3 regions of the Sporomusa rhizae genome follow, and region 3 is predicted to be linked to each of the others. Evidence: riboswitches for the same ligand, from Rfam matches in the RefSeq annotation. Region 3 holds a riboswitch; each other region holds the start of a gene.
What was found. A riboswitch is a leader RNA that binds a small molecule or an ion and turns the genes downstream of it on or off. The one in region 3 is predicted to bind cobalamin.
Positions count from the first base shown of each region.

Region 1: another riboswitch for cobalamin. It lies ahead of cbiD (cobalt-precorrin-5B (C(1))-methyltransferase CbiD); the one in region 3 lies ahead of SRRS_RS05235 (ABC transporter substrate-binding protein).
Region 2: another riboswitch for cobalamin. It lies ahead of SRRS_RS05600 (TonB-dependent receptor); the one in region 3 lies ahead of SRRS_RS05235 (ABC transporter substrate-binding protein).

Region 1 is NZ_CP156925.1:2,409,519-2,421,873, forward strand. It holds gene SRRS_RS11050 (ChbG/HpnK family deacetylase) at 1-456, shown strand, start outside; gene SRRS_RS11055 (NAD-dependent epimerase/dehydratase family protein) at 470-1,396, shown strand; gene SRRS_RS11060 (ferredoxin family protein) at 1,756-1,965, shown strand; gene SRRS_RS11065 (2-oxoacid:acceptor oxidoreductase subunit alpha) at 1,962-3,101, shown strand; gene SRRS_RS11070 (2-oxoacid:ferredoxin oxidoreductase subunit beta) at 3,101-3,925, shown strand; gene SRRS_RS11075 (2-oxoacid:acceptor oxidoreductase family protein) at 3,925-4,458, shown strand; cobalamin riboswitch at 4,675-4,847, shown strand; gene cbiD (cobalt-precorrin-5B (C(1))-methyltransferase CbiD) at 4,968-6,062, shown strand; gene cbiE (precorrin-6y C5,15-methyltransferase (decarboxylating) subunit CbiE) at 6,041-6,676, shown strand; gene cbiT (precorrin-6Y C5,15-methyltransferase (decarboxylating) subunit CbiT) at 6,673-7,287, shown strand; gene cobM (precorrin-4 C(11)-methyltransferase) at 7,422-8,186, shown strand; gene SRRS_RS11100 (cobalt-precorrin 5A hydrolase) at 8,190-9,263, shown strand; gene cobJ (precorrin-3B C(17)-methyltransferase) at 9,284-9,973, shown strand; gene cobK (precorrin-6A reductase) at 9,970-10,731, shown strand; gene SRRS_RS11115 (precorrin-8X methylmutase) at 10,755-11,381, shown strand; gene SRRS_RS11120 (cobyrinate a,c-diamide synthase) at 11,469-12,355, shown strand, end outside.
Region 2 is NZ_CP156925.1:1,265,592-1,272,560, reverse strand. It holds gene SRRS_RS05605 (hypothetical protein) at 179-1,546, opposite strand; gene SRRS_RS05600 (TonB-dependent receptor) at 1,691-4,291, opposite strand; cobalamin riboswitch at 4,460-4,651, opposite strand; cobalamin riboswitch at 4,778-4,961, opposite strand; gene SRRS_RS05595 (hypothetical protein) at 4,967-5,749, opposite strand; gene SRRS_RS05590 (hypothetical protein) at 5,799-6,200, opposite strand; gene SRRS_RS05585 (type II secretion system protein GspD) at 6,226-6,969, opposite strand, start outside.
Region 3 is NZ_CP156925.1:1,146,121-1,158,475, forward strand. It holds gene SRRS_RS05230 (sirohydrochlorin cobaltochelatase) at 622-1,017, shown strand; cobalamin riboswitch at 1,159-1,341, shown strand; gene SRRS_RS05235 (ABC transporter substrate-binding protein) at 1,609-2,598, shown strand; gene cobN (cobaltochelatase subunit CobN) at 2,700-6,416, shown strand; gene SRRS_RS05245 (radical SAM protein) at 6,422-7,504, shown strand; gene SRRS_RS05250 (carbon-nitrogen hydrolase family protein) at 7,473-8,246, shown strand; gene SRRS_RS05255 (adenosylcobinamide amidohydrolase) at 8,294-9,394, shown strand; gene SRRS_RS05260 (ABC transporter substrate-binding protein) at 9,646-11,241, shown strand; gene SRRS_RS05265 (ABC transporter permease) at 11,427-12,355, shown strand, end outside.

The sequences.
Region 1 (12,355 bases), 1.3 Mb from region 3:
CACATAGTCCCGGGGATAGTTGATGTAGTAATAGATATTGCGACTACATTTGGTATTCGATCAATGCGGATCCCCGCTGAACCATTGATGTTTTTTGGTGGGTTTAAACCCAGCGTAGGTAGGATTCTTGGCCGATCAGGCCTTAGTGTATTGGCAAAGGCGGCCGGCTTTAAGGCTAAACGTGCAGGGATAATAATACCCGACCATTTTTTTGGAATGTTAGCCGGTGGGAATATGGAAGAACAGCTCTTCGTTGAAATCATTGATAACCTGCCTGAAGGAATATCTGAAATTATGATTCATCCCGGTTTGGAGGAGGAATCTTTGAACAAATTATTTGATTGGGGCTATCATTGGCAGCAGGAACTGGCTGCTGTTACTAGTCAAAGGACTACGGAATGTTTAGTTCAGAGGCGGGTTAAACTGGTATCGTTTGAAGATATAACTAATCAATAAAGGATGAGTGTGGATGAAAGTTTTAGTTACTGGCGGTGCTGGCTTTATTGGTTCACATACGGTTGAAAGAATATTAGCCCGAGGTTGGGAGGCAGTAGTACTTGATAATCTGAGTACTGGGCTGCGTACTAATGTTGCCGACGGAGTCAGAATGATAGAAATGGATATTTTGGACGACCGGCTTTTGGATTTGTTTACTAGGGAAAATTTTGATTGTGTTGTGCACTTAGCTGCGCAGACAGCAGTCCCGTATTCTATTGATCATCCTGATACTGACTGCCAGATTAATTTACTTGGTTTGGTAAATATCTTGGAGGCTTGCCGCAAAACAGGGGTGAATCGGGTAGTATTTGCCTCAAGCGCTGCTGTGTATGGTAATGCTGCTAATTTACCGATTATTGAAGAAACAACCCTTTATCCGGGGTCGTTTTATGGGCTTACCAAGTGTACAGGAGAGAAGTACCTCAAGCTATACAGTCAGATTCATAATGTAGAATATGTTGCGTTACGGTATGCCAATGTATATGGCGAACGCCAGGGAGATGGCGGTGAGGGTGGGGTAGTAAGCATTTTCACCCGTAAGTTATATCAGAATCAATCTCTTTCTATCTTCGGTGACGGTGGTCAGACACGAGATTTCATTTATGTTGGCGATGTCGCGGCAGCCAACTGCCAAGCGCTGATTGCTCCAAAGGTAGCGGCCAATAGAGTATATAATATTAGCACCCAGACTCAAACCAGTGTAAATGAATTGGCTCACCTTTTATCTCAGGCGGCTGAAAAGCCTGTTCACAAAAATTATATGCCGGCGAGAGACGGCGATATCTATCATTCCATGCTTTCTAATCAGGCAGCTGTTGCCAGCCTTGGTTGGAACCCTGTAATGCCTCTGGCTGAAGGACTAAACAGGACATATCATTCCTTAAAGAAATCTCTCTAATTTAATAATAAATTAGACAGTCCGCACACAATTTTGTGTGCGGACTATTTTTGTGTCTTTAAGTATACTATAGTATCTTTGATCGACCGGGTCATAAATCGGTAGAGCAGTAAAAGAGAGGATACGATTCAAACGATATAGCTTGTGTTATCTGGAATTCTGTTGCCTTATTAGTTCAGTATATTTGTAATAAGTCATCAAATAATATTAATTATTAAAGAAGGAAATTTTATGTTTGTTAACGTATGTATACAGGACAAGATGGTTGAATAACGTATTAGTATAGCTTATAATAGTATAGTAATATACTATGATCCGCACTAGATAGACATGGTGGTAAAGAGGAGTGAAAAAATATTATGGCACTAGATGTAAACCCTAAGCTTTGTAAAGGCTGCGGTATTTGCGTACACTTTTGCCCCAAAGAGGTCCTGGAATTAGATGACCTGGGCAAAATTTATGTAAAAGATTTGGATAAGTGCATTGAATGTGGTCAGTGCGAGTTGCGTTGTCCTGACTATGCTGTCAAAGTAACAAAAACAGAAAAAGATGGGAGGGCTAGCAAATGACTAAAGCGCGATTGATGCAGGGAAATCAAGCTTGTGCAGAAGGGGCATTAGCTGCGGGAGTAAGGTTCTTTGCCGGCTATCCTATTACTCCGAGTACAGAGGTTGCCGAGATACTTGCTGAAAAATTACCCGAATTAGGCGGCAAATTTATTCAAATGGAAGATGAAATTGCCAGTATGGGAGCTGTTTGTGGTGCCGCTTTAACCGGAGTTAAGGCGTTGACGGCTACTAGCGGCCCAGGATTTTCTTTGAAACAAGAACTAATCGGTTATGCTTCGATTGCAGAAATTCCGGTTGTAATTGTTAATGTGCAGCGTATGGGGCCAAGTACAGGCTTACCTACATCTCCTGCGCAAGGTGATGTTATGCAAGCACGCTGGGGCAGCCATGGTGACCGCGGAGTTATTGCTTTGTCGCCGGCCTCTGTACGGGAATGCTACGATGTTGCAGTCAAAGCCGTAAACTTTTCTGAGAAGTTTCGGACACCTGTAATATTGCTTCTTGATGAAGTTATTGGTCATATGCGTGAGCGAGTGGAGTTACCTGAACAGGAATCCATTGAAATTATAAATCGCAAACAGCCTTCTGGATCTCCAAGCGAATACCAAGCTTACAAACCGGATGCTGACGGTGTTCCGCAAATGGCTTCGTTTGGTTCCGGTTATTATTATCATGTAACAGGGCTAGTACATAATTATCAAGGTCAGCCTACTCAGTCTAATGTTCTTACAGCAGAACTGGTTGAACGACTGCACACAAAAATTGATAATGCAAAAGACGAAATAACTCTTTATACCGAGCATTATCTTGATGATGCTGAAGTATTGGTTATTTCTTACGGTGGTTCGGCCAGAGCGGCAATTGCTGCGGTTAAGGCGGCCAGAGCGCAAGGCATTAAAGCTGGTTTATTGAAGTTGATAACAATTTGGCCATTTCCGGGTCATGTTGTGCAACGTGCGGCAGCAAAGGCTAAAAAAGTCATAGTACCGGAAATGAACTACGGACAATTAGTTGGCGAGATTGAACGCTATGTCGAACGTGATAAAGTAGTATCTGTTACCCGGGTCGATGGTGAGCTGTTTAAGCCTGAAGAAATTTTGGAACCAATTGTTACAGCGGCTGGAGGTGCTAGATAATGGCAAACATCGAAAAGTATTTGCGTCCATCAGCCTTTCCACATATCTGGTGTCCAGGCTGCGGCAATGGTATTATTTTAGCGTCTATTATTCGCGCTATTGACAAGTTAAATCTTAAACAAGATAAAACTGTAATTGTTTCAGGCATTGGCTGTTCCTCACGGGCATCGGGATATATGAATTTTAATACCGTGCATACCGCGCATGGCCGGGCCCTTACTTTTGCTACGGGTATAAAACTGGCAAATCCTGAGTTAAATGTGTTGGTTATTACTGGTGATGGAGATGCTACCGCGATTGGGGGTAACCACTTTATCCATGCCGCTCGACGGAATATCGATTTAACTACGATTATTTTTAATAATAATATATATGGTATGACCGGAGGTCAGTCATCACCGCTTACTCCTTTAGCAAGCCGCTCAACTACGGCGCCTTATGGACACATTGAACGAGCCTTTGATATTGGAGCTTTGGCAATTGCGTCTGGTGCTACCTATGTGGCCAGAGCTACAGCGTATCATGCCAATATGTTAACTGATCTTGTTGTTAAGGGTATTGAAAATAAAGGCTTTTCCGTTATTGATGCTATAACTCAATGTCCTGTTTCGTATGGACGCAAAAATAAGATGGGATCGGCCGCTAAAATGCTGGAATGGCAAAAGGAACATGCTATGCCTGTACAGGCTGCTGCCAAACTATCACCGGAACAGCTTAAGGATAAATTCTTAATTGGAGAACTTCACCGGTCAGAAGCCCCTGAATTTACAGCCGAATATGACAAGCTTATTGCCCATGTTCAGGCTAAAAGGGGGAATAAATAATGTGGCAGATTAGTTTAAGTGGTACCGGCGGTCAAGGCCTTATTCTCGCAGGCATTATTTTGGCAGAGGCTGCAATTGTTGACGGAAAACAGACCATTCAGACCCAATCTTATGGCCCGGAAGCCCGCGGCGGCGCCAGTAAATCTGAAGTTATTATAAGTGACGGCGAAATTGATTATCCTAAAGCAACAGCGGCAGATATTCTATTGGCTATGAGTCAGGAGGCATGCAATAAATATATTAGTCTTCTAAAAGAGGGCGGCAAGCTGATTATCGATACCACACTAGTTAAGACTGCTCCTGAAGTAAATGCTAAAATATTAGCTTTGCCAATCACTCATATTGCCCGCAATGAATTGGGAAATGTAATGGTTGCTAATATTGTTGCTCTTGGCGCTTTGGCCGGATTTACCGGTATAGTAGAGCTGGATTGCCTAACAAAGGCCGTGTTAGCCAGAGTTCCAAAAGGTACTGAGGAACTAAATAAGAAGGCGCTTGAGACTGGCTTTGCTTTGGGTAAAGCTGAAAAATAAACCAAAAGTAAAGGAGATCCCACGCAGGATCTCCTTTATGTTTTGAATCTCTTTATCCTAAAAACTTTGGATAACCAAGTCTTCTGATGACATTTATTTGAATTTTATAGGTGAAAGTTGTCTAAAATATTTATACGTAAGAAAAAGTTGATAATTCTTGGCTAGCTTGCAGGAAAATGTAATATGCGCATGGAATTATGTAAGCTATCATAATTGGATAAGTGTAAGGGAATGGGTGCTTTCATGCTTAAAAAGGGAAGTCCGGTGTAAAACCGGCGCGGTCCCGCCACTGTAATGGGGATGCTACCTTAGATGCCACTGGGAAACTGGGAAGGTTAGGTATGTGATGAGCCAAAGTCAGGAGACCTGCCTGTTCTAACACATGCCGCTAGGACCTACGGAAGATAGGCAGGTATGGGTACAATAATCAGGCAAATAAATTATTTTGTTGTTTGGTGTTATACCCCCTGCACAAGGGGGTTTTTCTATTGGATGATAAAGATAAACCAATGCGTAAAGGAATAACTACTGGAACTTGTGCTGCAGCAGCTGCTAAGGCAGCAATTTTGGCTTGGCAAGGTCAGCATATAAGTATTGTCGAGGTAATTTCGCCGCAGGGCGTTACGCTGACAGTGCCTATTGTTGAAACCAAAATAATTACTGGTGGTGGCTGTGGTACAGTAATAAAAGATTCTGGGGATGATCCCGATATTACCAATGGCGTCAGGATCGAATCGAAGGTAGTCCTTACCGATAAGCCGGAAATTATTATCAAAGCTGGCCAGGGTGTAGGGACAGTAACCAAACCAGGGTTGGCTGTCGCTGTTGGTGAACCGGCAATAAATCCGGGACCGAGAGCTATGATTACGCGGGCAGTCGCCGAATGTTTACCCGAAGGTAAAGGTGCTGTCGTTACTGTTTCTATTCCCGAAGGTGAAAAATTGGCCGCTCGAACCCTAAACCCCATATTGGGTATTGTTGGTGGCCTGTCAATTATTGGTACAACCGGCATTGTTGAGCCAATGTCGGAAGAGGCTTTTAAAGATTCACTTGTACCACAAATTAGTGTTGTCCAGGCATTAGGATATAATGATATCGTATTTGCGCCTGGCAAGATTGGTCAGGATATTGCGATCAATCGCTATGGAATACCGGCTGCTGCCGTTGTGCAGACAAGTAATTTCATTGGGCATATGCTGGAAAATGCTGTGAAGTATGGCATGCGCCGGGTGCTGCTGTTCGGCCATCTCGGCAAGATAGTCAAAGTATCGTCAGGTATATTTCATACTCATAATCGCATGGCGGACGCCCGCTTAGAAACGATAGCGGCCTATTTAGCGGCGAACGGAGCCCCGCAGGAGGCTGTTAAGGAGGTTCTGGCGGTAACTACTACCGAAGCTGCCATGCCAATTATTGACCGTTATAACATGACGGGTGTATATCAAATATTGGCCGAACGAGCCAGCGCGCGTGCTATGCGTTATGTTTTTGGTGATTTGACTGTGGGAACAGTCATTGTGACTTTAAAAGGTGACATACTGGGGCTTGACCAGACCGCCCGGGAAATTGGAGGCCATTTAGGATGGAAGCTAGACATAAAATAGTAGTTGTTGGTATTGGACCGGGATCGCCTGACTATGTGTTGCCAATAGCTAGCAGAACAATTGCGGCTGCTAAGGTTGTTGTTGGCAGCAAGCGGGCGCTCGATACTTTTTCTAACCCAGGCCAGGTTACGAAAGTCATTGACAAAGATATTATGGGCGTACTAGATTTTGTTGAAGGACAGCTTATTAGCCAGGATGTTGTAGTTATGGTGTCGGGAGATCCTGGATTTTACAGTATGTTGGCGGCAATCAGAAATAAATTTGCAGCTAAACAAATTAGTGTTATTCCGGGTATTAGTTCGGCGCAGCTGGCGTTTGCCCGGTTAGCTGATGTTTGGCAAGATGCGAATCTAATTAGCATGCATGGAAGGAAAGCGGATGATAAGATGCTTAACTTCCAGCCACCCCATCATAAGTTGGGAATCTTAACCGATACACAGCATAATCCGGCAACTATTGCTCGTATTTTACTAACGCATAGTTGGCCTGAAAATGCTATTGTCTGGTTGTGCACAAACTTATCCTATGATAATGAGCTTGTTGCTGAAATGACCTTAGTTGAAGCGACTGAAACTCCTGGTTTTGAGCATTGCGTAATGGTGGTGAAGGTATGAGTTATGGATTAGGTATTCCGGACAGTGAGTTTATCAGAGGCGACATACCTATGACCAAACAGGAGATTAGGATACTAACTTTGGCAAAGGCTAGAATTACTCCACACGATACAGTCATTGATATTGGGGCAGGAACCGGTTCCTTGTCGATAGAGGCTGCGTTATTAGCCCGGCAAGGTAAAATAATTGCAATTGAGCGTGAACCTGAGGGTGTTGAGTTAATCAAGGCAAATGCTGCTAAATTTAGCGTTCCTAATGTTGAGGCGATACTGGGACCTGCACCGGAAATGATGACTGGATTACCAGCGGCCGACGTTGTTTTGATTGGGGGAAGCGGTGGCAGGCTACCTGATATTCTTGCCAGTGCAGATCAATTGCTTAAACCAGGTGGTCGGCTTATTATAACGGCTGTTACGGTAGAGACTCTATCAATTGCACTTGCGCTTATGCGTCGGAAAGCCGACTATAGTGTTGATGCATGCTGTGTACAGGTTACACGGGTTCAGCCGGTAGGCTCCTCTAATATGTTCAAGGCGCTAAATCCGATTTATATTATCGAGTGTAATAAAGTAGACTTAGCTTCAGGTGGGGGAACTCAATCTGAAGGTTAGCCGCCCTTATCCAGGGACGTAGTCGCTCTTAGCTCCCACTTATAAAAGCCGGGAGCCTTAGAGCGGGTTAGTTACGGGATAAAAAAAAGTTAGATTGGTTTTAAAGTACTACCGAAAAGAAGGGAGAAATAACAATGAATGTATTCTTCGTAGGAGCCGGCCCCGGCGATCCCGAACTAATAACCGTGAAAGGCCAACGTCTTTTAGGTCAGGCTGATATTATTATCTATGCTGGTTCCTTGGTAAATCCCGCACTATTATCGCTGGCTAAAAATGGCGCTGCTATTTATAATAGTGCCTCGATGACGCTCGATGAAGTTATTAGCGTTATGGTCAGTGGAGTTCAGGATAATAAGCTTGTAGTTAGGCTGCACACAGGCGATCCCAGTATTTATGGCGCTATTCAAGAACAAATGGATGCACTGGCTCTAAAAGAGATTAACTTTGAAGTTATTCCTGGGGTTAGCTCCTTCTTGGCTACAGCTGCAGCTCTAAAGCAAGAGTACACCTTGCCGGATGTGTCCCAAACTGTAATCATTACTCGTCTGGAAGGACGCACACCCGTCCCAGAAAAAGAAAAGTTGGTTAAGTTAGCAAGCCATGAGGCAACGATGTGCATTTTCTTAAGCGTTCACATGCTTGACAATGTTGTTAAAGAATTGGCGGATGGGGGATATTCCTATGATACGCCTGTTGCTATTGTCCAAAAAGCATCCTGGCCTGATGAAAAAATCTTCCGTGCTACCTTGGCCACAATTGCTAAAATTGCCAGGGAAAACAATATTGACCGGACAGCTATGATCGTTGTAGGTAAAGTCTTACATACCGATTATGCTTTGTCACGTTTATATGCTCCGGAATTTGGACATATGTTCAGACAGGCTCAGGAGGATAAGTAAGTTGTGAATTTAGCACTTATTTCTGTTACTCGAAAAGGGGCCGAACTGGCTGAACAGATAAAGCCGCTATTGGGACCAAATGTAGATGTTTATGCAAAAATTGAGCGTAACCCTTTTACTTCTCATCAGGTATTTGACTCTTTGCGAGATTTAATAAAGAAAATTTTCCCGGAATATGATGGATTTATTTTTATTATGGCTACGGGGATTGTAGTCAGGGTTATTGCTCCCTATATCAGGGATAAGCGATTGGATCCGGCAGTTGTGGCTATGGATGATGGTGGTAATTTTGCCATTAGTCTGTTGGCCGGTCATATTGGCGGTGCCAATGATTTAACCAAGCTTGTAGGAAAGGCCGCTGGTGCTGTTCCTGTTATTACTACAGCTACCGACGTCGCTCAATTGCCTGCTGCGGACGTTTTGGCCGTCCGGCTAAACTTAGCCATAGAGCCATTTAGCTCACTAAAAACAGTAAATTCAGCTATTGTTAATGGCGATAGAGTGTTATTCTTTGTCGATACAGAACTGGCTGAACATGAACACTATAGCGATTTAGCAGCCAAACAAAATATCAGATTAATTGATGCTTGTAAACTTACTGATACAGATAAGTATGATGCTGCGGTGGTAATCTCTGACAAGGAACTTCCTATTTCCAAACCGCATCTATATTTACGGCCAGGAAGTTTGGCTATTGGCCTAGGGTGCCGCCGTGGTACTACCAGCGCGGAAATTCTTTCCGCAATTAGTGAGGCCTGCTCACAGATTGGAAGAAGTTTTAAAAGTGTAGCCGTAATCGGTAGTACTGTTCTAAAAGAAGACGAAATAGGGTTACTAGCTGCGGCCCAGCAATTAGATGTACCTATTGAATTTTTTAGTAATGAACAGCTCAAAAAATGTATCGACCAGCAAAAATTATCATTATCGGATTTTGTAAATGAAAAGATAGGAGTGGGGAATGTATGCGAACCAGCAGCAATTTTAGCGGGGCAGAACAGCCAACTGATGTTGCCCAAAACCAAGTATCCCAAGGTGACTGTAGCTATCACGCCGGTAAAATATCGGTGGTGGGAATAGGACCGGGAAGTGTAAATGACATGACGCCGCGGGCTCGGCAGGCAATTGAGAGTGCCGAGATAATTGTTGGCTATGATACCTATTTGGATTTGATACAAGACTTACTGGCAGGCAAAGTCACTATTGGGACCGGCATGATGCAAGAAGTTGATCGATGCCAAGCTGCCGTAGAGCAGGCTATGACTGGAAAACAGGTTGCTGTTATTTCCAGCGGCGATCCTGGTGTATATGGCATGGCCGGTTTAGTGCTTGAACTTGTTGGTAAGTATCCGGCAGCTGTTCAGCCTGAAGTTTGTGTTATTCCAGGAATCAGCGCTGTAGGTGCGGCCGCTTCTATCTTAGGCGCTCCACTGATGCATGATTTTGCCGTTATTAGTTTAAGCGACTTACTGACCCCTTGGGAAGTAATCGAAAAGAGAGTTGAAATGGCTGCTGCGGGCGATTTTGTTATAGCTATCTATAATCCTAAAAGCACTAGGCGGACGAGCCAGATTGAAACGGTACGCGAAATTACATTGAGACACCGCAGTTCGGATACTCCTGTCGGTATCGTCCATCATGCTACCCGGAGTAAAGAAAATATGACCTTATCAACTTTGGATAGATTTACTAAAGAACATATTGATATGTTCTCACTAGTTATTATCGGCAACAGTCAGACCTATATTGCCGACGGAAAAATGGTAACACCGCGAGGCTACAGGCTATGATTTTAGTGCTGGCCGGGACGCTCGATGGCCGGGAATTAGCTGTGAGGTTAGCTAAAACCGGTTTTCAGGTTATGGTATCAGTAATTAGCGAGTACGGGAGAAGTTTAGCTGAGGTACCAGGTATTAGCGTTCACATCGGACAGCTTGCAGCCGAGGGAATGAAGGAACTAATAACAGCAAACGGGATTAAAACTGTGGTAGATGCTAGTCATCCTTATGCTGTTAATGTATCGGCGAATGCTATGGCAGCTTGTGAGAATAGTGGCATTCCGTATATCCGCTATGAACGGGCGGAAGTGGGATTGCCTGATTATGAGCAGTTATATATGGTTAGTGACGCCAGTGAAGCGGCCCGGCTTGCTGCCCGCATGGGGAAGGTCGTTTTTTTGACAACAGGAAGCCGCACGCTTAAGATATTTAAAAATGAACCACAATTAGCCGATTGCCGGTTAGTTGCCCGCGTATTGCCGCAGGCTGATGTTATAACAGAATGTATCGGTCTGGGTTTTAATCCTGGTGATATTGTGGCCATTAAAGGACCGTTCTCCCACGAACTTAATGTGGCGTTATTTAAGGAATACGGTACTCAGGTTGTTATAACCAAAAACAGTGGCACAGTCGGTGGAGCTGATACTAAAATATCGGCGGCTATGGAATTAGGGCTGCCGCTTATTGTAATTGGCAGACCAGCTATGAATTATAAAAATTTGTGTAAGACACCCGAAGAGGTAATTTGTAAGGTGTTTGACGTAAGATAAGCGAACTTCAGGGAGGCAATACAATGGAGTACATAAAAGATCCCATGGCCATTGAGACGCGCAGCATGGAGATTATTGCGCCGTATTTGGCTGGTTTTAATTTAGATGAACAAGCCGTCAAGGTTTATTCGCGGATTATCCATGCTGCCGGTGATCCGGACTATGCCAATATTATTAGAATTCATCCTGATGCCATTGCCTCAGGCCTTGCCGCACTTAAAGCTGGTTGCAATATTTTTTGTGATGTCGAGATGGTTCGTACCGGCATTAATAAACGCCGTTTGGCTGAACTTGGCGGTCAAGCTTATTGTTTGGTAGCAGATGAGACGGTGGCAAAAGAAGCTAAAGCGGCGGGAATAACCCGCTCAATGGCAGCTATGCGCAAGTTTGGCACTAAACTTAATGGTTCCATTGTAGCGATAGGTAATGCTCCTACCGCTTTATTTGAAGTGCTAAAAATGATTAAAGAAGACGGTATCAAACCCGCGCTTATAGTTGGTGTACCGGTAGGCTTTGTTGGCGCAGCAGAATCCAAAGAACTGCTCAATACTACTTCGCCTGTTCCTTTTATTACCGTACTGGGGAACAAGGGCGGCAGCCCAATTGCTGCAGCTTCAGTTAATGCAGTCATGTATATGCTTGGCCGCTAACCAGGACTCACTGATTTAACAACACGGCCGCGCAAGTAATTATCAGGCTTTTATGGCTAACGCGAGACCGATACTAGGAGGATAGCTATGGGGCAGTCGAATATTCCACGGATTGTCATTGCAGGGGTACATAGCGGTGTTGGCAAAACAACCATCGTAACAGGTATACTGTCAGCATTAACTGCACGTGGCTTAAATGTTCAATCCTATAAAGTTGGTCCTGATTATATTGACCCAGGCTTTCACCGGTTAGCCAGTGGCAAAAACGCTCATAACCTTGATACCTGGCTGGTGCCGCCTGAAACAATTACCGAAATATTTACCAGTACGGCGGCCGGGAATGATATCGCCATTATTGAAGGCGTTATGGGCCTATATGATGGCGGGCGTTCGGGCGTCAGCAGTACGGCTGCAGTGGCCAAGATGCTTAAAGCTCCGGTTGTGCTGATTATTGACGCAAAATCTATGGGCGAAAGTGCTGCGGCTATTGCTTTAGGCTTCAAAATGTACGATCCGGATGTTAATCTAGCTGGCGTCATTATTAACCGGCTTGGCTCGGAAAGTCATAAATTAATGGTGTGTGAGGCTCTTGCAAAAGTAGGTATTCCGGTTATTGGGGCAGTTTTTCGTAATAACGGGCTTATGATGCCTGAACGGCATTTAGGTTTGACGCCCGTCACCGAGCACGATGCGGCAAATACTGTCATTGAAATGGGACGCCAAATGGCTGAACAGGTAGCCTTGGATAATTTGCTGGATTTAGCTAAAACAGCAGGTTCGTTGCCTGGCCGGAGTTTGGCAGCTCAGGATAGGGTCAATCCGGCAACCATTCGCATTGGCGTAGCCCAGGATGACGTGTTTACTTTTTATTATCCCTCAAGTCTTGAGGTGTTGACTGAGTTTGGTGCAGAGTTTGTACCATTTAGTCCGCTTAACGATAAACAGTTACCGGATATCGATGGTATTATCTTGGG
Region 2 (6,969 bases), 120 kb from region 3:
CTATTAAATTCTGCCGATTCTGTCTGCCACTGAAAAGTAAACGCTGGCGACAGGAATTAACAAGCACTATTTGTCCTGTAACAGGCAAATAGTGCTTGTTAATTGTTAAACCCCAATTCCCCTCTGTGAGGAGTGTCTGAAGGGCGGGGTGATTCTTATCGCCGAAAAATTCTATTTCCTATTTATTAAAGGTAAGGACTCTCTGTCCATTTACCGTTTTTAGGCCACTCTTGCGTTCTTCGGCAATTTTGCGGGCTTGTTGGGCAAGAACAGAGTGCGAGGCAAAGGACTTGGCCATGCCTGAGCTGAGTTGGGCGCTGAAGGTTGAAGTCTTATCAGGGGCAAGAATAATCGCCGAGTTCAGGTTGCCGCCGGTGTAGCCCAGTTGGGTCGGAGTGAAAGTTTTGGTAGCTTTATCAGAGGTGCTGGCAGGCAGACCGGAATAGATGTCAATCTGATTGCCCTTGACAAACCAGAACCGGTTGCTGTCGGCATAGATGCCCCAAAGATAACCGGCCGAATTCACATCGCTAACCTTAGTCCAAAGCGACGGGGAAGTAAGGTTGGCTACGCTAGTGCGGTACACGCCGCCGACCATATTGGCAAAATTTGTATCATAGTTGCCCAGGAATACATAGGCAGTGTTGGCGTCAACGATGGTAATGTCGCGGAAATCGCCGCCCATGGAAGCCGTCTTGGTAACGGTAGCCTTGGTGAAGTTAGATAGGTCAATGATATTCAGGAGGGTATCGGCATTGGAGCTGCCGGCGTTCTGCATGCCGCCCAGGGCGCAGATGTACAGCTTGTTGTTATAATGGTCGAGGGTAAAAGCGTTCTTGCCGACGGTCATATAGTTTACATAAGACAGAGTTCCATTGGCTAGTATATTGAATTTTACGACAACGCTGTCAGAGTACACTGAATAGCCTCCACTTGGATTAACGGTAAACAGCGCATACAAATTGTTGCCGACTACCGTTAAACCTTCACCATGGACCGAAGCACCAGCAGGTACGACTGATGTGGGAATGCTCGGCCAGGCGGTCGGAAACTGATAGCTGGTTGTTTGCGTATAGCCACTGCTCATATTCACCACTGAAATTTTTCCCAAATCATAGCCGGTGGCATACAGGAAATTGCCTTTGGTGGCTACCGCGTGCAAGTTGCGTACTCCGTCCCATTTCTGTTCAGCAAGAGAAGGTGTCCAGGAAGAAGCAAACGGATCAATGATTTTATTAAATTTTAAATCTGCAGGACTGCTCACATTATACTGGCGCAGCACCAGTCGGCTTTCATTGCCCTGGAAGAAGTTGAACAGCGCTGGGTCGCTATTTAAAGGGGTTACCTTGGTGCTGGATGTAAAGTCGGTCGGGTTACCTGTCCGTTCACCGCTAATAGCGCCAGCCAGACCTTCTGAATAAGCGGAATTAACAACGGTATAGCCGAATAAATTCTCCGGGGCCGCCATTACAACGGTACTGCCAAGCACGGACAATGTCAGAGTTGTTGCGATGACCCGTTTGAGAAAACCGAATTTCATCTTCATGACTCATAACCTCGCTTTTTTAAATTTTTTTCCGGCCTGAAAAATCCGGGGATATTAACTGCCTATTGCCTGCCATCACTTCCTTTCCGCCATACTGGCCTCTTTCCGTGTGGGCATCACCTCCTTTACCGCCGCAGGTTGCTTTTAATACTTGTACTGCAGTGTTACATAATAGGTACGGCCTTGCAGGGGATATTCGAGCAGCATGTTTTGGGCCTGCCAACTTCCGGAGTAATTATTACCACTGTTAAAAGTCATCTCCGGCCCTTTGTCAAAGAGGTCGTTGACGCCAGCGATGATTTGGCAATCTTTGTCGATTTTATACTTGGCCCCCAGGCCGACGGTTGTCAGGGAGGTTTGCCCATAGGGCTTATCATATGCACCTATACCGGTAACCATCTCATCAATATATTTTACTTCGCCGAAAACAGCCAGCCGGTTGTCCGGGCGGTAGGTCAGCCGGGCCGAGCCTTCCCATTCCGGCGTATACAACTGCGGATAGCTGAAATAAATCTCGCCGGTTGAGGAGCTAGGCGCATTATACTTGGTCTGCTGCTTGGTATGCAGATAGGTGCCTGCCAGGCTCATATCCCATTTGTCCCAGTTGAAATCAGCCTGTAATTCCACACCGTTGGCCTGCCCCTTGCGCGCATTGGTGTAAGACCAAAAATTATAGCCGAATCGGTAGAGGTGGAGCATATTCTTGGAATCGCGGCCAAAGTAGGTCAATTGGACCTTGGAGGAATTGGCGCCCAGCAGTCTGCCGTCCCAGATGGCTGCCAAGTCCCATTGGGTCCCTTCCTCGGGTACCGGGAATATGCTTTGACCGGCATACTTGGGATCGTTATAAGCATTAGGCCGGGGCAGAATGCCGGCGCCGTCGCCGGCAATCTCGTACAGGTTGAGCAGCCGGTAGTAGGTGCCGTAGGTAGAGCGCAGGGTCAGATGCTCGTCCACCTGCTTTTTCAGTGCCACTTGCCAGGTGACCTTGTCATTGACCTGGGAATCCTCCTGATCGACCCATTTATTTAAGTCGGATTTTCCCAGCGCCCTGCCCATGACCTTGGAATAATTGTAGCGAATACTGGGAGTCAGCCAGAGATCAGCCGCCTGGTTGAGGGTAATGGTATCCTGCAATTGGAGATTGAACAGCGTATGTTCATAATATGTCCGAAACCGCTCGCGATTGGTAAGACTGGGTTCAAAGTCATATTTGTCCATCCGGCTGCCGTTAACATCCATTTTCTCTTTCGACCAGTTTGCCAGGAACTCAAGCAGATGGTTGTCACCGGCCTTATAGGTGCCATCAATGGCTCCGCCCAGCCGCCGGGAGTCGAAAGCGCTCCATTCTTCAAATACTGCAGGAATTTTGCCAAACTTCTGATAGTCCGGATTGCGGTAGCGCTTATCCTGGTCAAGATAGTTAAGCTGCCAGCCCCATTCCAGATTGCCGCTCATATCCCGCCGGCCTACCATCAGTTCCTTGGTAGTCAGTTCCTGCCGCTTCCGCTCGAATTTGTCTGGCAGATCCACTATTGTGCTTAATGTTGGATCCCCATCTACTCTTCGGGGCATTCCCCGGTCAATTTTCTTCCAGCTGCCCTTGACCAGCCAGTGGTCGTCCTGCCATTTGATAATGGCGTCAGTGTTTTTGTAGTCGTTATTCTTCCGCCAGCGGGTGTTGTCGTTAGAAAGCTCGGACATTAGTTTTCGAGTTCCTGCGCTCTGATTGTGTAAACTAGTTCTTACATCATCCAGTTGGGCTTTGGCCTCCTGGTTATATAGCTGTTCCGCTTCAGCCAGTGTCGAAGCCCGGTTATTTAAGATATAATCGTCAAGCATCTCCTGCTTGCTAGAATGCCAATTAAGCCAATACCAGTTGCCCCGTATAGCGGACAAATACTGATTGTAGACAGCCGGGTTATTGAATGCCGCATCAACTTCCTCCAACGTAGAATAACCGGGATTAATTCCCGTATAAAGATCCAAATTATCATTGACGGTACGAATAAAAAAATTCATATTCGCCTGCAACCCCGGCATATCTCTTGCATAGACTTCTTTAGAGTAAGGATTCTCATATCGAAAATCCCCATCACTCTCATCGCGGTTAATGCCGATCATCAGGCTGCCGCTCCCTAAAGGCTGGGTGATCTCCAGGCCGGCGATGGTGCCGCCCCAGGAGCTTTTGCCGACCTGGGCCGAGATGTTGGCTTTGTCCGGCTTCTTGGTAACGATGTTTATAACCCCACCCATATAGGTGCCGCCAAAGCGGGCCGGAATATAACCTCGGTAGACTTCGATCCGTTCGACATTGTGGATGGGGATTGTCGAGATATCGACAGCCGCATCGCCACCCAGGTTGGAGAGCACGCCATCCACGAATACGCCCACCTGGGCCGCCGTACTGCCCCGGACGCTGACGGTGGTATACTGGCCCTTGCCGGATACATAACGGACATGGACGCCAGGCACATCTTTCAGGAGTTCCGGCAGCGTTTTCTGCTCACCTTTGTAATCATCAGGCCGGATAATGGTTACGGTGCCTGGTGACAGCTTGGATTCCCAGTCCGGGCGCTTGGCTTCGACGGTTACGGACTCCAGAGTATATTCCTGCGCCGGTTTGCTGTCTGCTTTCACAGTTTCCGTTGTTTCCTGTGACTGCTTGCTGTCAGGCTCGGCGGCATAGGCAACGCCGCCGAAATCAGGCGTCAGGCTGAATGCCAAAGAACAGGCGATACTCATTGCCAAGGCATTCTTTGTTAGTTTACGTTGTTTCAATGCTTGCTCTCTCCCCTTTGCTTCTTAGAAACTCCGAATTACTGAAATAGGCTGACTGTTTCAGTCAGAGTGTTCTATTGCCCTCCTCTCATAAGTAAATTCCGAATCTTCTCCCTGTCGCTCGCAGGTTAAGCGAAGATTGTCCGTACAGGCAGTTCTCCTGACTCCAGTTCATCATCAGCCCAGCCTTCCCAGATAAGTTGACACTACTTATCCAGTGACATCTCAGGACTGACTCCGTGTTACAGTGGCGGGACCGTGCCGGTTTTTCACCGGACTTCCCTATTAAGCCCTCTACAGGGCACCTGTACCGAAACAAAAAATGGATTTCCCATATATTCAACCATCCTCGTTGCCAGGTGTTGACTATATGAGAAATCCATTTATCATAGCTATAAAAGCTGATCGAACAGACTGCTCAAATAATCCCCTACCCATCACTCGCAGGTCAATGGTGATTGTTATACAGGCAGTTCTCCTGGCTCTGAATCATTGCTTCTCCAAACCTTCCCAAGACTTTCCATCCCAGTGGCATCACCTGGAGTTGCTCCTCATTACAGTGGCGGGACCGCGCCGGTCTTTCACCGGACTTCCCTATTAAGCCCCGTAGGGCACCTGTACCGCTATATTTTTTTCAGTCTACTTTATGTAAGGATTGATAAGATAGTTGCATTCTCGTATGGGGGTTCCGGATAAATACTGAAATAATTCGCCCGGATTAGTCAGCCAGTTGATGTGATGATAATCCCAAAGCCATGGCGCAGTCACTTTGACGGCATTATAGCTGTCAAAATACCCCCAGCCGGCAAAGACCCGTCCTTGACCGATTTCACGGCGCTGCTCCCATAACTGGGTTAAGGGAATCAGACTATAGCCGATATGGGCTTCCCCCGGCAAAAACCGTTTGCGTTTGCCCACAACCGCAATCTCATGCGTTCCGGCGCTGATTTTGAGTACTGGCCGCCCGCCTTCCAAGCGAACCTTAGCACCATTTTGCTTCTGCCAGTTGTGATTACTGTAGGTTAACAGCATCTCCAGCCGCCCGGCGCCGTCTGGCGTTTTGCCTACAGCAAGCAACACTCCGGTCAGATCATGTTCATGTTGGCTCCTCCCCATATGTCTGGGATAATATTGATAGTAGCCAAGAAAATAATGGGTGTCACTTTCCACCACCGAATAATACACGGCTGGTTTCGGCGGATAAAACATCAAATTGTACCAGTTATTATTCAGCCGCCAGTCGTGATCATAATCGACTGCTGTAAACATATTGGTCTGGGCGGTCAGGCTATCTTTATTATCCATTTTGCGGATAACCGGCGCCCACTGCTCAGCAACCAGCAAATCATCTGCCGCCGAAATTGGCTGTACGCACAATAGCCCTATAAGTAGGAAAGTTATAAGACATATGCTTTTTTTCATGCTATCACCCCGGATAAATAACGAAATCACCTATGTTATTCATCACTATCTACTTTTTGTTATATACTGTTACTTCGTCAATAGAGTAGACCTCCATATTCCACGTACCACCCCGGGGAGGTGACTGAATAATTACTCCCTGTCCGACAAAGGAAATAAGATTTCCTGTTGCCAACCCAGTTTCCAACAGGCTTTGCAGTCTTTGTTCCGACGTTCGGACCACAATCGATTTTCCGGGGGTGTCACGGAGTTCAATTACCGCATAGCAGCTATTGGAATTCGCATAACAATTGATTAATGCGACGTGACCATATAACTGAACCAGCGGCGGCATTAATATAACGCCGGAAACAGGTGGAATCGTCGTTGCAGCAAAACCGATCTGCAGTAAAGGGGTGTTTAAAAATAATACTAACATGGCCAGACCGATTACCCGTAATGTTCTACTCATGATATTTATTCCTCCTAAATAGTATCTAATCTATTATCTTTGGAGTCAGCATAATAACCAGCTCGGTCTCAGTTACTTGCTTAAGGGTTGAGTGAAACATGCCTCCCACTAGCGGCAGGTTTCCAAGCAAGGGAACTTTGAAGGTATCTTTGGTTTCCTGACGCTGAATCAAGCCGCCTAAAACAATGGTCGAGCCACTCTTAACCCGCAGGGTGGCATCAGCCTGGCGGGTCCGGATATTCGGATTGCCATTTTTCGTAGTATTGGTTTGATTACTAACTTCCGGCTGAATGTGGGTGGTTATATAGCCATCTTTGTTTACCGTAGGGGTTACCTCTAGTTTAATGCCAACATCGACATATATTACGGAGATGATGGGTACACTGCCGGTGGTAGGCTGGGAAGTTTCCACAGCCAGCTTGTCCCCGATTAGAATTTTTGCCGTTACCCCGTCTAAGGTCGCGATCCGCGGACTTGCCAGCAAACGGCCTTTCTTGTTTTCAACTAAGCGGTTAATAACGCCTTGAAGATTTACGCCATAATTATTCCCGATACCGATCCTAAACTGCAGTTCGTCGTTAGGAATGGCTTGCGGCAGCTTGGTCGATGCGCCCCAGTCAATGCCAAGATTTGACAAATCATCACGGTTAAGTTCGACGACCTGCACTTCGAACATCACCTGTTGCGGCGGGGTATCAATCTGGGCCAGTAAATACTTAACCTGTTCATAGACATCAGGGCTGCTCATGATCACCAGGATATTCCGCAC
Region 3 (12,355 bases):
GGAAATGGTTACAATGCAGTAATTTATCTAATGCGCATAACGAAAGAGTATTAGTTTGAATGGATTAAAAGAGTCAGCAATCCTGCTCAAACTTAATATACTACCCCACAAGTGATGGGGAGGGGATTATGAAGCAATCTGACCTACCTGACCATTTATCCGATGACCAAGCTACTCTACGACTCTAAGTCTTTACCTGTTCCACCTGTGTCTGCAGGTTTAGGCTATAAGCGGGAGTTAAGAGAAGCTAAGTTCCTGATAAGGCTGGCTAAACTTCAGAGGGGATAAAACCCCGCCTGAAGCTAAGTCTCTTTTTACGTCGAGTACTCTGGAAAGATTTCTGAAATAATGCAACCCTCTCTGTCTAGCTCAGGGGGATTTTTATTTTGTAGTACTTTGTGGCAAGGTGAGTAGCTTACCAAGAATAGCAGAGTAAGAAATTTTTTCATAACATGAAACATTTCAAATCAGACATATTGATAAAATGATATATCATACTTGATCTACGAGCTATGGGGGAGTATTGGAGCAATCTACCCTGCCTGGCTATTTAAGCCGGGATTTTTAATTCGGTGGATTTCTTTTATAACATATAACCCTCTTGAGAGGAGTTGTACAAATGTGAAGAAAGCAGCAAAAAAAGCCTTTCTAATGGTGGGTTTAGGAATAGCCTATCAGGAAGCCCGCCAACTGCTTACTGATAGTGTTGGGGATAAGCTCCGGTCAGATTTTCCCAATTATGAAGTACGCCGGGCCTTTGCCTCCCGCACCCTGATTGAAAAACTGGCGGAATGCGACGGTATTCAGGTCGATAACGAAATACAGGCGTTAGAGCGGCTCAAAGAGGAAGGCTTTACCGAGATTATCGTGCAGCCTTTCCAGATCGCCGCAGGAGAAGAGTACGAAAGAATCAGAGATATTGTTCAATATTACACAGAACGGAACGGGTTTAGCAGGATTGAGACCCTCCCGTGTGTGACCGTCTGGGCCAAGCCGATAAATTCTATTACTCACTGATCTACAGCAATTTATCCAAGGAATGATTTGATACATTTCTCCATCCCGCGGTTGTGAGTGAGTAATAGTAAAGACTATAGCGGATTGACAAATTTTTCATAACATGCTAGCATTTAAGTCAAATATTCATATAATGATGACATAATACAATTTGAGGTAGGTGCCCGTAAGGGCTTAATAGGGAAGTCAGGTGTAACACCGACGCGGTCCCGCCACTGTAACAGGGAGCTAATCCAAGGAATACCACTGAGATGAAAATCTTGGGAAGGTTTGGATAAGTGATGATCTGAAGCCAGGAGAACTGCCTATCTGACAATCACCGCTTTTAACCCACGAGTGATGGGGAGGGGATTATTTAAGCAATCTTCCTTCCCGGCTATTTTTGCCGGGATTTTTAATTGAATTTGCTTTCAATAACCCCTTCGTAATAAATTCAAGGAGGGGTTTTTCTTATGGGTTAAAGATGGCGTTAATCTGATTATTGGCGCGTGTATTCTTCTTGAAACGGAAAAAATAAGGTCGTTCAGGCTACCGCTTGCTTTTTAATAGAAATAACCGGCTCCTTCGATATGATTAAATGGAGATGAAGCTATGTCGTTAGTAAACCTATCTAAAATATCATTTCGGCACTGTGTACTGTGTGGGGTTTTAGGATTGCTGCTTGTATTAACAGGCTGTGCCGGAAAAAACAGTGTAAGTCCGCCTCAAAGCGGGCTTACTGGTGGTTCCGGCAGTTATGAAATTGTCGACAGCACCGGCTATGTTCTGAAATTACCGCAAAAACCCCAAAAGATTGTATCCCTCTCCGTGAGTACGGATGAGATTCTTATGGCTTTGGTAGCGCCAGAGCGTATTGCGGCGTTGACTTATCTGGCAGAGGACAGCGGCATATCCAATATTACCGAGCGGGCTAAGACTATTCCTAAAAAAATACAGGCCAATGTTGAAAGTATTATTGCGCTGCAGCCGGATCTGGTGCTTATTCCGGATTGGCAGCAGGCTGCTTTTATTCAAACAGTAAGGGAGGCCGGTGTTCCGGTCTATGTTTATAAAACTCCTGGCACGATTGAGGAAGTTAAACAGTCGATTATGGTAATTGCCGGTGTTGTTGGTGAAGGTGAGGCGGGGAACCGTCTTGTCGCCGATATGGATAACGAGTTGGCACAAATTACCGGGAAGGTTCGGCAAATCCCTGAAAGCGACCGGCAGGTGGTAATCCGCCATACGCTAATGGGGGACAGCGGCGGTAAAGGCAGCACCTTTGAAGATATTTGCCGTTACGCCGGGGTAAATGACGGTGCGGCGCTGGCTGGGCTGGGCAGGAATGATGCTTTAACCAAGGAGCAGATTGTTAGTATTAACCCGGATATAATTTTGCTGTCGCTCTGGGATTATACCGGCAAAACCGATATGAAAAAATTTGGCGAGGATGTGCAGAACGATCCGGCCTTGCAGCAGGTAAAAGCCGTCAAAAGCAAAAAGTTGATTGGAGTGCCTGACAGTCACTTATCCTGCACTTCCCAGTACATCGTAAAAGGGGTACAGGATGTAGCCAAGGCGGCCTATCCGCAGTATTTTTAGAATTAATTTGCTCATGCAGCGAGAGCTATATTTTCCAAGTGTTACGCGTTATATAGAGACAGGCAGAAAAAGTAGTGGCGTTGGGGAAGAGGAGTGACATCATGGGACGCATCGTGTTTATGTCCAATATTGACCGTCAATTTGTCATGATGGAGAAAGCCAGAAACCAATTACTTGACGAGGGGAGACTGGCTGATAAAGATAGTGTCTTTTTTTTGAATGACGGCCTGGCCTGGGATATAGAGTGGCAAAAGAAACTAGCCGATAGTGATATTGTCCTCATTTCCTGGATGGGAATGGGACGTGATACGCGTTTTCTTAAAGAGGTAGTGGCATTTTTGCATAACAAAGAAATTACCCATGTCATGCTGGCAACGGAAATGCACCCGGAAGATGCAATGGGCGGGGTAACTCCGGCAGACAGAAGCACTATGCGCAACTACTTGTCATATAGCGGCATGGACAATTACCGCAATTTCTGGCTGTGGCTCAATAACCAATATTGCCGGCTGGCTTGTGAGTATGAGCTGCCGCGTCCGCTCTTGTGGAATGGTATTTTCCATCCTGGGGCTGACAAAATTTTTACAGATGGTAAAGAGTACCGGCAGCAGTTTTGCAAACCTCACCAGGGTACGGTTGGTATTATCTTTCCCCGGGATGAATGGATATGGTCAGATTTGACCTATCAGAGCAAGCTAATTGAGGCTATCGAAGCTAAGGGGCTTAATGTTATTGCCGCCTTTAGCCATTGGGCGCGTAATGCCGAGCTTAGCGCCCCTGGTGTTGATGATACGGTGAATGCCTTCTTTTATACCGACGGTGTGCCTGGTATCGATGTATTAATTAATACCTTTAAGTTTTCTTTAACGGTAGGTAAGCCTGTTGATAAAGGATTTCTTCAAAATCTGGGTGTACCGGTATTGCAGGCTTATGTGCTGCTCAGGTCGCGGCAAGCCTGGCAGGACAGCATTGAGGGATTAACGCCTATGGAAATCTCCTGCAGTATTTCCATGCCGGAATTTGACGGTGTCATTCACGCTGTTCCCATCGCCGGAAAAGAACAACAGATGGATGGTACAACAAAATATCAGACACTGCCGGAACGAATTAACAGGGTGGCCGCGAAAGCTGCCAAGTGGGTTACCTTACGTCGCAAAGCCAATAACGAGAAAAAAATTGCCATTATTTTTCATAATTATCCGCCTACTAACTCCCATATTGGCAATGCACAAGGCATGGACTCCCCGGAAAGTATCAGGCTGCTATTAGAACGGATGGCTGAAGAGGGCTACAAGGTAGATCATATTCCATCCGACAGCCGGACATTTATGGATAGTCTGCTGGCTGCAGCTACGAATGACCGCCGGTTTTTGTCAGAGGAAACAGTGGAAAAAGCACCCGGCAAAGTAACGGGAGAACAATACCGGCGGTGGTTTGACTTACTGGAGCCGGGAACACAAGCGCAGCTTATTAAGGATTGGGGCGAGCCGCCTGGTGATGTATTCAACTATGACGGAATTTTATTAGTTCCCGGCATGCTTAACGGCAATATTTTTATTACCGTACAGCCGCCGCGCGGTTTTGGTGAAGATCCCGGCAAGCTGTATCATTCACCGGACTGTGCCCCTACCCATCATTATTTGGCCTATTATCACTGGATTCGGGATATTTGGCAGGCTGACGCTGTTGTGCATGTTGGCACCCATGGCACGCTGGAGTGGCTGCCGGGTAAAGGTGCAGGCTTAGCCAATACCTGCTACCCGGATTTGGCCATTGGCGATTTGCCTAATATCTATCCGTTTCTTATTACCATTGTTGGTGAGGGGATTCAGGCCAAGCGGCGTGGAGCTGCCTGCCTGATCGGACATTTGCCGCCGCCTATGAGCCAGTCTGGAACCTATGACCAGCTGTCCGAGCTGGAAAAACTACTTGATGAATATTGTCATTTTGCGCAGAATCAGTCGGACAACATTGAGGTTGTTGTGGGCCTAATCAAAGAAAAGGTTATTGAGGCTAATCTTGCGGAAGATATGGGGCAAACAGAGGCCGAAAGCTTTGGCGACTATGCTGAGCGCCTGCACAGCTATATTACCGATATCAAAAATATGCAAATCAGGGTAGGACTGCATGTCCTCGGGTGTCCGCCGCAAGGCGATACACTGGTAGAATACATACTGGCCTTAACCCGTTTGGCTAACGGGGAAACGCCATCCCTCACAGAAACAATAGCCGCCATGCATGGTTATGATTATTACGAACTGCTTAATGAGAGTGGTAGACTGCTGCCTGACGGCAGCAAAACCCGCGGCGCATTAATTGATGAAATCGGAAGGCAGTGCCGGGAAGCCGTTGTCTTCCTGTATGACCATGATTTTACGCCGGAACAGGCTGATTTAATGGCCGAATTGCCATGGGCGGCAGGCGCCGGCTTAGAAATAAAGGCACAACTGAAGCGAATAGCAGGAGACATCTGCAATATCCTTATTCCTAATTTAATTAAGACGGAACAGGAAATTACCAATTTGTTGGCCGCATTAGAAGACAGGTTTGTTGAACCTGGCCCGGCAGGCGCACCGACCAGCGGTACGGCTGATATTTTGCCGACCGGCCGTAATTTCTACGGGGTTGACCCGCGTACCCTGCCGACGGAGGCTGCCTGGGAACTTGGCAAGACATTAGGCGATAGTGTTATTGAGCGTTATATTGCCGATGAGGGCCGTTATCCGGAGAATATCGGCATGATTTTCTGGAGCGGTTCTAATATGCGCAGTCATGGCCAATGTATTGCTGAATTCCTGTACTTGCTAGGTGTGCGTCCGGTATGGCAGCGGGGCAGCCGGCGGGTAGTTGACCTCGAAGTCATACCACTGTCAGAACTCAAGCGGCCGCGGATTGACGTAACGGCCCGTATTGGCGGTCTATTCCGCGACACCATGCCGATGGCGGTAAAATGGATGGACAGAGCCGTCAGTCTGGTAGCCAATCTGGAAGAAAGCAGTGAGGTTAATTATATCCATAAGCATGTGCTGGCCGATTCGGCGCTGCTAACAGAGCAGGGCCTAGAGGCACTGGCTGCCTGGGAACAGGCCTGCTACCGGGTGTTCGGCTGCCCGCCAGGCAGTTATGGAGCCGGTGTGAGTCATTTGCTGGAAGAAAAAAACTGGGAAACAATTGACGACTTAGCCAAGGTATATGTACGCTGGGGCGCACATGCCTATGGTGCTAAAACTAGCGGTACTTTTGTGCCGGAACTCTTTAGCCGCCGGCTGGCAAGCCTGGATGTTACTGTTAAAAATGAAGATAACCGGGAAGTACATATGCTCAATTCGGATGACTTTAACTCCTATCATGGCGGCATGATTGCTGCTGTACGCAGTCTAAAAGGTGAAGCGCCGCGTTCGTACTCAGGTGACAGTTCTAACCGGCAGCAGGTTAAGCTGCGGAGCTTGGAAGAGGAGTTTAAGCGTTTGTTTCGGGGCGAGACGATGAATCCCAAATATATCGAAGGCATGAAGCAACATGGTTACAAAGGCGCGTCCGATTTGGCCAGTGTGGTGGCGCATTGCTATGAATGGGATGCCACCAGTGCGGTGATGGAAGACTGGATGTACCAGGGGCTGGCCGAAAAATATGCCATAGACCAGGATATGCGGGAGTGGATGAAGGATGTTAATCCCTGGGCTTTGCAGCGGATTGCCGAGAAACTTTTAGAAGCCGAGCTGCGGGGCTTATGGAACGCGGACGAACAGACCAAGCAAGAATTGCAGCAAATCTATCTGGATATTGACGGTGAGTTGGAAGAACGGAGTGATCAATAAGCGTTATGTTGAAAATGTTGATATTAGGGTTAACCGGACAGTGCAATTTTGCCTGTAAGTATTGTTATGCCCATGAACATCCGGCAGAGATCATGGATACTTCCACTGCAATTGCTGCAGTGGATATGGCCGCAACGGACGGACAAGCCTTTGTATTGCAGTTTAGCGGCGGCGAACCGCTGTTAAACTTTCCGGTAATACAGGAAGTGATTCGCTATGTGCGGGAAACCGGTTTGCCGGCAATTATGCAATTGCAGACCAACGCCTCACTTCTGACCAGAGAGAGGGCGGCCGTCTTAAAAGCCGGTCAGGTAGGAATCGGGATTAGCCTTGACGGGCGGCCTGATGTCAATGACAGGCAGCGCTGCCTGCCGGATGGTCAGGGAACCTGCCGCCAGATTTTACACGGTGCGGGTCAATTGGCAATGCAGGGTATTGCTACAGGGATAACCTGTGTTGTTACCAATGAAAATGCCGGTAAACTGAGCGGCTTGGTAGAAATGGCTTATTACCTGGGAAATGTCCGGCGGATTGGCTTTGACCTGTTACGAGCCCAGGGACGGGGCAGCGAGATGACAGCGCCTTCATCAGAGGCTGTGTGGCAGGGAGTAGAAGCGGCTTTTCAGACGGCCGAACGCTTGACGAAGCAGACCGGTAAGCCAATGTTGTTTTCTCAGGTTGAGCGGGTGGATAGACTGGCTAATAAGCAGATGGCGGGTTTTTCTCATTGTTATGCTATGAACGGCGAGGCCGCGTTCGTTGACGCGCAAGGCCATTTGTACGCCTGCGCTTCGCTGGCCGGCAATCCGGATTTTTATCTGGGACATGTAAAAACAGGACTGGACAAAACCAGACAGGCACAAGTGGCGGCAGGGATTAAAGAAAAAATGAAGTTCTGCCTGCAGTGTCCTTCTTTTTCCTTGTGTGGCGGTGCGTGTTTTGCCCGGTGGTATGGGGCAGGCTGCCCCGGTCAGAGTTATGCCGCCGAATGTGCGTTAAAACAGGTAGCGATAGAATGGTACCAACAACATCAGGGACAGGAGAGAAAAAAAGCGTATGAGAGTTGCGTTACTGCATGTAGATGTTAGCGGCGGACCGGAAAGCAAAAATTTGGCGATTTTAACCAACGGCGTAAGGCTGGCAGCAGAAGCGGGAGCCAAGTGGATTGTTACGCCGGAGACAGCCGTACAAGGGTATTTTTTTGCCTGTGAGCGTGAGCACAAACCGGTTGTAATACCGGTGCAGCCATCTCCGGCGGTTGAACCTTTTCAACGACTGGCAGCCAATTGCCGGGTAACAGTATTTCTGTGCTGTGCCGAGCAGGACGCGGTGACAGGCAAGTATTATAATAGCTGCCTGGTGCTTGGTCCTGACGGCAATATCCTTGGCCGTCACCGGAAAAAACAGGCGCATTCGGGTGTGTCTGAAGGCTGGGCTGCTAAGGGAGAACACCTGGAGCCGGTAAAATGCGGCGAAAAGACGGCAGGTATATTAATTTGTGCCGATTCCTGGTATCAAGAAAACGCCGTAGCCTTGGCCCAAAAGGGCGCAGAGCTTATCGTTGTTCCTGCGGCCTGGCCGCCAAACGGCTGTGGCGGACCGCCGGAAAACGCCTGGAAAAGGGCTTCGGCTGCCAGCGGCCGGGCGCTGTGGGTATGTAATCAGACCGGCAAGCAGGAACGCCTGGACTTTACTCATGCGCAAAGTGCGGTGGTTATCGGCGGGGAAATGCGGCTGGAATATGCAGGGGAGCCTGCCGTACTCCTTTTTGATTGGGATTTTAAAGAGCAGAATACCGTATCAAGTGAATTTACTATCTTGGCATTATAAAGAAGGTGGTAGTTTTGAATCTTTGGATTCAAGGGAGGGAGCAAGCTTTGAAATTATGCACCTTATCAACAGGGGATTCTGTTTACCGGTATTATAAAAGTATTGTTATTCCGTTTGAGCAGCCGCGCAAAGTCAGCAGCACCGCTGTTGTCAATGGCGGCTACCGGGAGGATTTGACGGCTGTATTTAACAATGATTGCAATCCGGGAGCTGGTATGGCCTGCATCATGCGTGCTCCGATTTACCAGGAGCATATGAAGCTTATCACTGAGGAAATCGGGCTTGATCCGGCGAAAACTGCCGGGATGGGAACGGCGGCTTCCATGGAGAATGTGGCGATCCATACGCAAACTTATGAAAATCTAACAGTTACGGCTATTGTTACCGGTGGGGTTGAGGTCAACGGCGGCCGGGTCGGTGATCCGGCCGATTATTTTCAGCCTATTGATAAAAGTTCAATAGAGAAGCCCGGCACGATCAATATTATTCTGGTTATTGATGCTGATTTGCCGCCAGGTATTCTGAACCGGGCTATGGTCACTTGCACTGAGGCTAAAACGGCTGCTTTGCAGGAGCTTATGGCCGGCAGCAATTATTCGACAGGCTTGGCTACCGGTTCCGGCACCGATCAGACGATTGTTATTGCCAATCCGGCGTCACCGCTGTATTTTGAGAGTGCGGGCAAGCATTCTAAACTGGGGGAATTGATTGGCCGGGCGGTATTGCCGGCAGTCAAGGAGGCTTTACATAAACAGACAGGACTGTCACCAGACCAGCAGCACAGCATGCTTCGTCGCTTTAAACGGTATGGAATCAAGGAGGAGACACTGTGGCAGGCCTATGCCGCCAATACTGACAAAGCGGTAATAAAGCCGAAATTTATGGATGCGTTATATCAGAGTGACAGAGATAATTTTTTGGTGACATATGCGGCGTTATATGTACATCTTCTGGATGAAATGCAATGGGAACTGTTGTCTGGAAAGGAAGTGCAGCAGGCCGGCAATGAGCTGCTTGCCGCTGCCGCCGCTAAATATGGGGTTAAAGCACCGGAAATTATAGGCACCGGTCTGGAGGATTATCTGCAAGCCTGGAAGGTCTTACTACTGGGAATTACCGGAGAAAAGTGCACTATGTTAAAAAAGTAACAAAAATATCTTTACAAAAGGACATTGTGTTGCTAAAATTTACTATGACAGGCAGATTATGAAAATTTGCCGGTATGACAAGAAGTCATATTATGATTAATAGGTAAAACAACCCCAAAACTATATAATAAAAGAATGTGGTATGAAACCATTCGGGACAAAAAACGTCCCGGGTTTTATACCACTTTTTTTATTCTGTAGAATAGTTTTCTTGCATGTCAATTATTGAAAAACACATTTAGGAGGAGAACATGAAGAAGAAATTTTTAGCACTGTGCCTGATAGTTACTTTTGTATTTACCTTGGTTGGCTGTGGAAAAAGCGCTACTACGGGCACTTCGGCCAAAGACAGTGTTGTTATTACCATGGATGTTGAATCAGAGCCTGCCGCTGGATTTGATCCTATTATGGGCTGGGCTGCCGGCGAGCACACCCATGATCCTCTGATCCAAAGCACCTTGTTGGTTACAAAAGATGATATTACGATCGGCTATGATCTGGCAAAAGAATATACTATTTCGCCGGACGGGCTTACTTGGACTTTTAAAATTCGTCCTGATGTGAAATTTACCGATAGTGTTCCCCTTACCGCGAAAGACGTTGCTTTTACCTATAATAATGCCATGAAGCAGGCGACCGAGACAGATTTGTCCATGTTAAAATCGGTAGAAGCTATTGATGACACCACCGCCGTTTTTCATTTGAATACTCCGTATTCTGCTTTTGCCTATACAGCCGCCGTTGTAGGTATTGTTCCCGAACATGCCTATAATGCCGCGACCTATGGTAAAAACCCGATTGGTTCCGGCCGGTATATCTTAAAACAATGGGATAAAGGCCAGCAGGTAATACTGGAAGCTAACCCCAATTACTATGGCGAACAGCCAAAGATTAAGAAAGTTACCGTTGTGTTTATGTCGGAGGATGCCTCCTATGCTGCAGCTAAAGGCGGTCAGGTCGATGTGGCCTACACAGCGCCCTCTTATACAGTTAACCCTATCAAAGGATATAATATCCTCTCTTTTAATACTGAAGATATTCGCGGTCTGAATCTCCCCTGTATTCCTGCAGGTAATACCACACCTGCCAAGAAAAATGGAGAAACCTATCCTGCCGGTAATAATGTTACCGCAAATCTTGCCGTTCGCCAGGCAATTGCCTGTGCCGTTGACCGGGAAGCGTTAGTAAAGAATGTGCTGAATGGCTATGGTTCGGTGGCCTATAGTGACTGCGTGAATGAGCCTTGGGAAAATGAGGCCATGAAAGTAGCATATGATCCGGCAAAAGCAAAAGCAATTATGGAAGCCGACGGCTGGAAATTAAATGCGGACGGCATCTATGAAAAGCAAGGGGTAAAAGCAGAATTTGACCTCCTCTATATTTCTTCCAATTCCGCCCGCACAGGTATTGCTATGGCGGTAAAAGAAATGTTAAAACAAGTCGGGATCAAAGTAAATCCGGTGGGTTCAAGCTGGGATAAAATTGCTACTCAGGCTTATGCCACGCCGCATGTATTTGGCGCCGGTTCCCACTCGCCTACGGGCATCCGAAGCCATTATTATACAGGTAAGAACTATGCTTCTTATTCCAATGAAACGGTGGATAAACACATTAAAGAAGCGTTGGCCGCCACCTCGGTGGATGGGTCTTATCAATATTGGAAACAAGCGCAATGGGACGGTATTGCCGGTGTCACACCGCAGGCTGATTCACCCTGGGTCTGGCTGGTAGAAGTCAAACACGTATATTTTGCTAAAGAAAATCTGAATGTTATTGACAAAAAGATTCATCCTCATGGTTATGGCTGGACAATTGTGAACAATGTCCACCAGTGGTCTTGGAAGTAACAGTATAAATAGCAGAGATCTGTACTGTTCTCCTGTAGAAAAGTATAACTTTCGCCTGGATAAGGGCAACATCGGCTTCCGCTTTCGCCAAAGGCTCGGCGCAAGCCGTGTTTTCTTTATATGGTACAGAGAAAATTATTTTCTCTGTACCATAGGCCTATTCTGTTAAAAATGAGGTATTCTTTATGAACATAAGAAAATATTCCGGCATTTATCGATACATCGGAAAAAGCATAGTTAAAATGATTTCACTGTTAATTGCCGTGAGTATCCTTTCTTTCATTCTGGTTTCATTATCGCCGGTGGATCCGATTCGGGCCTACATTGGAGAAGTAGGTTTGGCCAATATGAGTGCGGAAAATTTGGCCAAGCTGGAAGCCTATTTTGGGTTGAATACACCGCCATTGGAGAGATATTTGAACTGGTTTACCGATTTTATCCGGGGAAATATGGGATCATCCCTGATTTACCGGCAGCCTGTGGCTAGCGTCATTGGTGTCAAATTTATGAATTCCATGGTACTGATGGCCACAGCGTGGATTTTTTCAGGTATTTTGGGCTTTACATTTGGCATTGCTGCCGGTTTATATCGTGGTCAATGGATCGATAAGGTAATCAAGGGCTATTCATTACTTATTGCCAGTACGCCAACCTTTTGGCTGGCACTTGTTTTGTTAATGATTTTTTCCGTCTGGCTGCAAATTTTACCCATCGGATTGAGTGTGCCTATCGGCGTAAATGCAGCAGAGGTATCCATTTTTGACAGTATAAAGCATTTGCTGTTGCCTGCGTTGACTTTGAGCGTAATCGGGGTTGCCAACATTACGCTGCATACCAGGGAAAAGATGATTGACATCATGGAGGAAGAGTACATTCTATTTGCCAAAGCACGGGGAAAAAGCAGGTTTTCGATTATCAGGCATCATGCTCTTCGCAATATTATGCTTCCGGCCATAACCTTGCAGTTTGCCTCCATCAGCGAAATATTTGGCGGCTCTGTTCTGGTAGAACAGGTTTTTTCTTATCCGGGATTGGGCAAGGCCGCAGTTTCTGCCGGCTTAGGTGGAGATGCTCCATTGCTCTTAGGTATTGCGGTGATTAGTGCTGCCCTGGT